2 regions of the Micromonospora globosa genome follow, and region 1 is predicted to be linked to the other one. Evidence: riboswitches for the same ligand, from Rfam matches in the RefSeq annotation. Region 1 holds a riboswitch; the other holds the start of a gene.

What was found. Region 1 has a riboswitch for cobalamin ahead of IF06_RS0130035 (magnesium chelatase subunit D family protein). Riboswitches for the same ligand answer to the same signal wherever they lie in the genome.
Region 2: another riboswitch for cobalamin. It lies ahead of IF06_RS0100390 (peptidase); the one in region 1 lies ahead of IF06_RS0130035 (magnesium chelatase subunit D family protein).

What each region holds. Positions count from the first base shown of each region.
Region 1 covers NZ_JNZR01000048.1:15,312-19,654, forward strand. Annotated here, with positions in the region: gene IF06_RS0130025 (cobalt-precorrin-4/precorrin-4 C(11)-methyltransferase) at 1-650, opposite strand, end outside; gene IF06_RS0130030 (bifunctional cobalt-precorrin-7 (C(5))-methyltransferase/cobalt-precorrin-6B (C(15))-methyltransferase) at 647-1,855, opposite strand; cobalamin riboswitch at 1,910-2,054, shown strand; gene IF06_RS0130035 (magnesium chelatase subunit D family protein) at 2,101-4,083, shown strand; gene cobO (cob(I)yrinic acid a,c-diamide adenosyltransferase) at 4,083-4,343, shown strand, end outside.
Region 2 covers NZ_JNZR01000001.1:87,501-91,843, forward strand. Annotated here, with positions in the region: gene IF06_RS0100380 (beta-1,3-glucanase family protein) at 1-135, shown strand, start outside; gene IF06_RS0100385 (alkaline phosphatase PhoX) at 314-1,474, shown strand; cobalamin riboswitch at 1,604-1,740, shown strand; gene IF06_RS0100390 (peptidase) at 1,839-2,882, shown strand; gene IF06_RS0100395 (hypothetical protein) at 2,917-3,402, shown strand; cobalamin riboswitch at 3,534-3,607, shown strand; gene IF06_RS0100400 (prenyltransferase/squalene oxidase repeat-containing protein) at 3,766-4,343, shown strand, end outside.

The sequences.
Region 1 (4,343 bases):
AGACCGGCCTGCTCGACCCGGCCGCCGATGTCGGCCAGCGTGCCGCGCAGGATGAGCTCCTGCGGCTGCGACACCCGGTGCACCACGACTATGGGGCAGTCGTGGCCGTAGTAGCCAGCCAGTTCGGCGGCCAGCTCGCGGGTACGCGTGACCGCCAGGTGCAGGGCGAGCGTCGCGCCGGTCGCGGCGAACGCGGCGAGCTTCTCTCCCGACGGCATGACCGTGGACCGGGCCTGCGCGCGGGTGAGCACGACCGACTGGGCCAGCTCCGGGACGGTCAGCTCGGCGCCGACGGCGGCGGCAGCAGCCGCATAGGCCGGCACGCCGGGCGTGACGTCCCACGGGACCCGGGCGGCGTCGAGCCGGCGTGCCTGCTCGTGCACCGCCGAGTACAGCGACGGGTCACCGGAGCACAGCCGTACGACCTCGGACCCGTCGGCGTGTGCCTGGACCAGGTGCGTGGTGATCTGGTCCAGGTCGAGGTGCTGGGTGTCGATCAGCCGGGCGTCGTCACGGCAGTGCTCCAGCACCTCGGCGTCGAGGTACGTGCCCGGGTACAGGCACACGTCGGCGGACTCGAGCAGGCGTACCGCGCGGAGGGTGAGCAGGTCGGCGGCGCCGGGCCCGGCCCCGACGAAATGGACGGTCATGAATCTCCCTTGACGATGGACCACTGGCTGACTGCCCGTGCGGGCGTCCAGCCGGTGAAGCCGCCGAGCGGTTCGGCGCGTTCGACGTGCAGGCGGACGAGTTCACCGCCGCGCCGGCTGTGCTGCTCCAGCAGCACCGCCTCGGTCTCGGCGGTGACACCGTGCACGACGAGCCGTCCACCGGCGCCGAGCGCATCCCAGCAGGTGTCCAGCACGCCGGGGACGGTGGCCCCGCCGCCGACGAACACCGCGTCGGGACGGTCCAGGCCGGACAGGGCCCCGGGCGCCGAACCCTCGACCAGACACAGACCCGGCACGCCGAGGGCAGCGGCGTTGCGGTGCACCAGCGCGGCCCGGTCGGAGCGGGGCTCCACCGCGATCGTCCGTGCCGTCGGCCAGGCCCGCATCCACTCCACACCGATCGAGCCGCTGCCGGCGCCGACGTCCCACAGCAGCTGACCGGGCGCGGGCGCGAGCCGGGCCAGGGCACTGGCCCGCAGGTCACGTTTGGTGATCTGCCCGCCGTGCTCGAACGCGTCGTCGGGCAACACGCCGCCCGAGGCCCAGCCCGGACCGGCACCGCGAGCTTCGACAGCGAGAACGTTCAACCGCGGCACGTCGTTCAGGTCCCACCCGGCCGCGGTGGTCGCGGTACACGACTCACCGGCGGCACCGAGGTCACCGAGCACGACCAGCCTGGACTGCCCCCAACCGAGCCCGGTCAGCACCGCGGCCACGGCCGCGGGTGTCGTCTCGTCGCTGGACAGCACGAGCAGCCGGCGCCCGGCCGAGAGCGCAGGCACGATCAGCCGTAGGTCCCGGCCGACCAGGCTGACCGTGGTGACGGACTCGGCCGGCCATCCGAGACGTGCTCGGGCGAGGGCTACCGAGGAGACCCCGGGCACGATCGTCACGCGCTCCGGGCCCAGGACGTCCAGCAGCGTCGTGCCGATACCCGACACGAGCGGGTCGCCGGAGGCCAGCACGACAACCGGCCCTCGCGCGGAGGCGAGCACACCTGGCAGATTGTCCCGCAGCGGCGACGGCCACGCCACGCGCTGCTGGCCGTCGACGGGCGGCACCGCCTCGAGGTGCCGCCGCCCGCCGAGCAGCGTCGCGGCCGCCCGCACCAGCGCCCGGGACGGCTCCGGCAGACCCACCCACCCGTCAGCCCCGATCCCCACCACGGTCACCCGCTCCTCCATGGAGATGCACCCTAGCCGCCCACCGGCCCTTGCCCCGGCCACCGGGGCGTCTATGGTGATGCACAGGTTCGAGGTGCCCCACGACCGTGGTCGCGGGGAGAATCTGGGAAGCCGGTGAGAATCCGGCACAGGGCCCGCTGCGGTGATCCAGGCATTGACCTGGGAAGTCCGAAGACCGGCCTCGATCCGATCCACGGCGCATGCCGCGTCGTGGACCGCCATGGCAGATCGAGCGGGAGCCCTACATGCCAGCGCAGTACCCCTTTTGTGCCGTCGTCGGCGCCGACGACATGACTCTCGCCCTCACCCTGGTCGCGATCGATCCGCTCATCGGCGGTGTCCTGATCCGCGGGGAGAAGGGCACTGCCAAGACCACTACCGTGCGCGGCCTCGCCGAGGTGCTCCCGGCGGTACGGGTCTATGCGGGCGACCGGTTCTCCATCGACCCGGACGATCCCTCGGCGGTCTGCCCCGACGGGCCGTTCGACGTGCCCACGCCCGTCGTCGAACGGCCGGTACGCCTCGTCGAACTACCCGTCGGAGCCGGCGACGACCGGGTGACCGGATCGCTGAAGCTCGATGCCGCGCTGCGAGACGGCGTCGTCGCGTTCGAGCCTGGCCTGCTGGCCCGGGCCCATCGTGGCCTGCTGTACGTCGACGAGGTCAACCTGCTGCCGGACCACCTGGTCGACCTGCTGCTCGACGCCGCGGCGACCGGCCGGGTCAGCGTCGAACGCGACGGTGTCTCGGTCGAGCATGCCTCCCGGTTCGTGTTGATCGGCACGATGAACCCGGAGGAGGGCGAACTGCGCCCGCAGCTGCTCGACCGGTTCGGCCTGACGGTCGAGGTCGCCGCCCCGCGTGACCCCGTCCTGCGGGTGCAGGCGGTCCGCCGCCGGCTCGCATTCGACGCCGACCCGGAGGGCTTCGCCACACGCTGGGCCGGCGAGCAGGAAGCCCTGCGCACCCGGCTGGCCGCCGCCCGGCGCTCGCTGGCCGGTGTCGTGCTCGACGACGAGACGCTGACCAGGATCGCCGAGCTGTGCGCCGCGTTCGACGTGGACGGCCTGCGTGCGGACCTCGTCACCGCTCGCGCCGCCGCGGCGCACGCGGCCTGGCGGGGACGTACGCGAGTGACACTCGAGGACATCCGCATCGCCGCCCGTCTCGCGCTGCCGCACCGCCGCCGCCGCAACCCCTTCGACGAGCCCGGCCTGGACCAGGACCGCCTGGACGACCTACTCGGCCACAACGACCCCGACCCCGGACCCGACGGTCCCGGCGGCGGTCTGCCCGACGACACCGGGCACGACAGATCGGCCGGGGACGTGCCCGGCTCTCCCGGCGAGAGCCCGCCCGTACCGGAGCCCGAACGGCAGGCCGCCACATCGATGGCATCCGCGGGCGAGCCCGCACGTGCCCGCTTGCTGGTCGTGAAAGGAACCGGCGACGGTCAGGCCGGCCGGCGGTCCCGGGCACGAACACCGCAGGGCCGTGTCGCCGGGCAGCGGCGGCGCACGTCCGGCGACGGCCGGCTGCACCTGCCGGGCACCATCACCGCGGCGGCGCCGCATCAGCATTCCCGGGGTGGCTTGACCGGCGGTCGCGGCCTCGCGCTCGTGCCCGGCGACCTGCGCCGGGCCGAGACCGTCGGGCGCGAGTCGAACCTCGTGCTGCTGTGCGTGGACGCGTCCGGTTCGATGGCGGCCCGCCGCCGCATGGAGCAGGTCAAGACCGCTGTGCTGTCGCTGCTGCTGGACGCCTACCGCCGCCGGGACAAGGTCGCACTGGTGACGTTCCGCCGGCACACCGCCGAGGTCGTCCTGCCACCGACCGGCTCGGTCGACGTCGCCTCCCGCCGCCTGGCCGACCTACCGGCCGGTGGCCGGACCCCGCTCGCGGAGGGCCTGGAACGCAGTGGCGAGGTGCTGCGCCGGGAGGCGCTGCGCGACCCGTCCCGCCGGCCCCTGCTCGTCGTGGTGACCGACGGCCGCGCCACCTCCGGCCCGGACCCGCTGGGTCGTGCCCACCGCGCCGCCGCCGCGCTCGCCACCAGCGGTGTCCAGGTCGTCGTCGTGGACTGCGAGACCGGACGATTCCGGCTCGGCCTCGCCGCCCGGCTTGCCACTCATCTGAGGGCCGAGCACGTGCCGCTCGGTGAAGTGACCGCCGACGGGCTCACCGGGGTCGTTCGCACGGCGACCGCTCCGCGGGCGGGGGTGGCCTGATGCCGCAGGGTAAGCCGCTCACCGTCCCGGACGACGGCAGCACCACCCGCCAGCGGCGCAACCGGCCGCTGCTGATGGTCCACACCGGAAACGGCAAGGGCAAGTCGACCGCCGCCTTCGGCATGGCGATGCGCGCCTGGAACCAGGGCTGGGACATCGGGGTGTTCCAGTTCGTGAAGTCGGCCAAGTGGCGCATCGGGGAACAGACCGTCCTGGAGAGGCTCGGGCTGCTGCACGAGCAGACCGGCGAAGGCGGGCCA
Region 2 (4,343 bases), on a different contig from region 1:
AACGCGGCCGGAGACCTGGTCAACCTCCAGGCCGGCAAGTGCGTCGACATCAAGGACTGGAACGGCAACGACGGCGCGAGGCTCCAGCTCTGGGACTGCGGGGGCACGGCCAACCAGAAGTGGCGCAAGGGCTGACCAGCCGTGCGAACGGTGGCGGGGGCCGACCGCGAGTCGCTCCCGTCACCGGCAGGCGACGGACGAGACGGCCGGTGACACGACGCCGCGCACCGAGGCGTCCATCGACGTTCATCCAACAGATCGATGTGCGTAAGCTCCGCCCGGTCAGATCTGGGGAACCTACCGAGGAGGTTCCATGGATCGTCGAGCAATGCTGCGGGCCACTGTCGTCGGTGCGGGCGCTGTCGCGCTGCCGTTCACCGCGTGGTCGGCGGCGTACGGAGCCCCGGCGCAGAACGCGGCGGGCCCCTACGGTGGGCTCCAGCCCGCCGACGCCAACGGCATCCAGTTGCCGGCCGGCTTCACCAGCTCGATCGTCGCACGATCCCGTCGGACGGTGCCGGGGACGTCGTACACCTGGCACGACGCTCCGGACGGTGGCGCCGTGTTCCCGAACGGCACCGGCTGGATCTACGTGTCGAACTCCGAGGTGTCAGCCGGTGCGGGCGGCGGTGCCTCACGCCTCGTCTTCGACTCCAGCGGCACCGTGGTCGGGGCGTCGCGGATCCTCTCCGGAACCAATAACAACTGCGCCGGGGGCAAGACACCGTGGAACACCTGGCTCTCCTGCGAGGAGGTGTCCCTGGGCCGGGTCTTCGAGACGTACCCCCTCGGCGGGACCGCCGTGGCGCGTCCCGCGCTGGGCCGGTTCAAGCACGAGGCGGCCGCGGCCGACCCGGTCCGCCGGGTCGTCTACCTGACCGAGGACGAGACCGACGGCAAGTTCTACCGGTTCGTGCCGACCACCTGGGGCGACCTCTCCGCTGGAACCCTCCAGGTCTTCCGCGCCGGTACGGCGACCTCCGGCACGTTCACCTGGGCCACGGTGCCCGACCCGGACGGCTCGCCCACCCCGACCCGGCAGCAGGTGTCCGGCGCGAAGACGTTCAACGGCGGCGAGGGCTGTCACTACGCGGATGACACCGTCTGGTTCACCACGAAGGGCGACAACCGCGTGTGGCAGGTCAACCTGGCCGCCGGCACGTACGAGCTCGCCTACGACGACAACCTGGTCAGTCCGGGCACCCCTCCGCTGACCGGGGTCGACAACATCACCGGGTCCACTGCCGGTGACCTGTACGTCGCGGAGGACGGCGGGAACATGGAGATCTGCATGATCACGCCCGACGACAAGATCTCGGTCTTCCTGCGGATCACCGGACAGAGCGGTTCGGAGATCACCGGGCCGGCGTTCACCCCGGCGGGGGACCGGCTGTACTTCTCGTCGCAACGCGGCACGACCGGCTCGTCCTCCGGCGGCATCACCTACTGCGTCACCGGGCCGTTCCGCCGATGACCGGCTCCCGGCCCCGCTGACAGTGACCACGAGGTGGAGGACGCCCGGTCTTCACCGGGCGTCCCGCCGGCCGTCACGGCACGTGTCCGGTTCCTGGCGCATTGACATCGGCGCTCCGGCCACAGCAGACTGTCGCGACAACTGAACCACCGCGTGTACGTGCGGGGGAAGACCGGTCGAAATCCGGCGCTGGCCCGCAACGGTAGGCCGCCCAGAGAAATCTGCGGCGGCGAGCCCGAATACCCGTCGTACGCGTGCATCCGCTCCCCACCCGTCGTGGCCCACGGGTCGGAGTCCCGGTCGACGCGGCGTTGCCGCGGTCGTCCGGGCTTTCGACGACCGCCGGGCCGGAGAGGCGCTTCCGATGGTCGTCCGCCGAAGCCGGCACCGCCTGCTCACGCTCCTCTGCGGCGTACTCGCCGCCCTCACCCTCACCACACCCGCCGTCGCCGCCCCCGAGCGCGCCGCCCTCACCCGCCCGGAGGCCGCCGGCGGCTGGCTCGCCCGGCAACTCGTCGACGGCGAACGCTTCGAGGCGGTCTTCGACGGTGTCGCGTACCCCGACCAGGGGCTGACCCTCGACGCCGTGTTCGCCTTCGCCGCCACCGGCGTCGCCGACGACCACGGCGCCGACGCGCTGGCCTGGGTCACCCGGCCGGACATCCGCGACGGCTACCTCGGCGACGGCGTCTCCGAGGCGTACGCGGGTGCGACCGCCAAGCTCGCCCTCGCCGTGCAGGTGCGCGGTGGCGACCCGGCCGACGTCGGCGGGGTGGACCTGATCGCCCGGCTGCGCTCGCTCCAGACGCCGGCCGGCAGGTTCAGCGACCGGTCCGCGTACGGCGACTACAGCAACGCGTTCAGCCAATCCTTCGCGCTGCTGGCGCTGGACCGTACGGCGGGCGGAGCGCCGCCGGCGGCAGCTGCCTGGCTGGCCGGCACCCGGTGCCCGGACGGCGGCTACCCGCTGCTGCCCGCGCAACCGGTCTGCACGTCCGACGTGGACGCGACGGCGCTCGCGGCACAGGCGCTGCGCGCCGCGGACCGTCCGGCCGACGCCGCCGCCGGGCTGCGCTGGCTGGTGTCCGTTCAGCGTGCCGACGGCGGCTTCGCCAACGCGGGCGGCACGCCGAACGCCAACAGCACCGGCCTCGCCGCGCAGGCCCTGCGCGACGGCCACCGGCTGCCGGCCTGGGCGCGGGCCCGGGCATTCCTCGCCGGACTCCAGGTCGGCTGCGCCGGGGCGCCGGCCGACCGGGGCGCTGTCGACTTCGACGGCGGCGGCTTCGACCCGGCCACCGCACCCCGGGCGACCGCCCAGGCCGTCCTCGGTCTCACCGGGATCGGGTACGCCCGTCTGTCCGCCGCCGGCGCCGACCCCGGCGCACCGGCGCTCGCCTGCCCGTGAACCCTTCGCCGCTCACCCGATCACAGGAGGATCCGTGTTCCGTCATCGTTCCACAGTCCGCACCTGGCTGGCCGGCCTGCTGGCCGCCGTCGTCGCCGGCGTCGCGCTGACCGCAGTCGAACCCGCGCCCCGGGCGGCGCACGCCGCCGCCTGCGCCGGCACCTCGGGAGTCACTGTGGTCGTCGACTTCGCCGCGCTCGGCGGCGGCGTCCAGGTCGCCTGTGCGCCGGGCGATCCGGCCACCGGCCTGGCCGCGCTCCAGGCCGCCGGCTTCACAGTCACCGGCACCGCCCGCTGGGGCCTGGCCTTCGTCTGCCGGATCAACGGCAAGCCCACCGCCGCGACCGAGCCGTGCGTCAACACCCCGCCGGCCACGGCGTACTGGTCGTACTGGCATGCGTCCAGCGGCGGCTCCTGGTCCTACAGCACGTCGGGGGCGACCGGCTACAACCCCGCGCCGGGCAGTGTCGAGGGCTGGTCCTTCGGCGCCGGCGCCCCGCCGAGCATCGCCGCTCCCTGAACCGCCGCTTCTAAGTGGTGTGACCAGCGGCGCACCGGGTACCGGCAGCTGCTCTGGCGTCGTCGCGCGCCCGGGCGGTACGGTGTCGGCACCCGGTGCGCCGGGCACACAACTGCATACGTCCCGCGCGGGGGGAAGCCGGTTCGAAGCCGGCGCTGACCCGCAACCGTGAGCGAGAGTCCCCCTTTCGCGAGCCGGAATGCCCCGCCCGGGACGAGCGGCTTCCACTGTCGAGGTCTACAGGGTGAAGTCCGGGCCGCCGAGGTCCGACCACCCCGCTCACCGCAGCACGCGGAGCGGGGTGTCCGTTTCTCGGGGTGCTTTCCGGAGGTTTCACCGACCGCTCTGCGAAAGGCACCCCTGATGCCCCTGTCCCGGCGTCTCACCACCGGCCTCGGTATGGCCACGGTGACGGCTCTCGCCGCGATCACCGGCGCCCCGCCGGCCGTTGTCGCGGCACCCGCCCCGGCCCACGTCACAGCCGCCCGCGAGGCCGCGTCCTGGCTGGCCGGCGAGTTCACCGACGGTTCGCTGCCCGGCCCGTTCGCCCCCGAGGACTGGGGGCTGACCATCGACGGACTGGTCGCGCTGTCCGCCACCGGCGTCGACGCGCCGACCCGGCAGGCGGCAACCGCGCAGGTCGCGAGACACGTACGGTCCTACAACAGCTACGACGACTGGGGCATCGAGGGCTTCACCGACGGCGGGGCCACCGCCAAGCTGCTCTACGCCGCGGCCGCCGCCGACGCGGACCCCACCGACTTCGGCGGCTACGACCTGCGGGCGGAAACGCTGTCGCTGATCGCCACGGCCGACGCCGGGCACCAGCGGGGGCGGATCACCAGCCGTACCACCGCCGACAGCGGCCCGGACGCCAGCAACACCTTCGACCAGTCCTTCGCCGTGCTCGGCCTGGCCCGCAGTGGCGACCTGCCACAGGA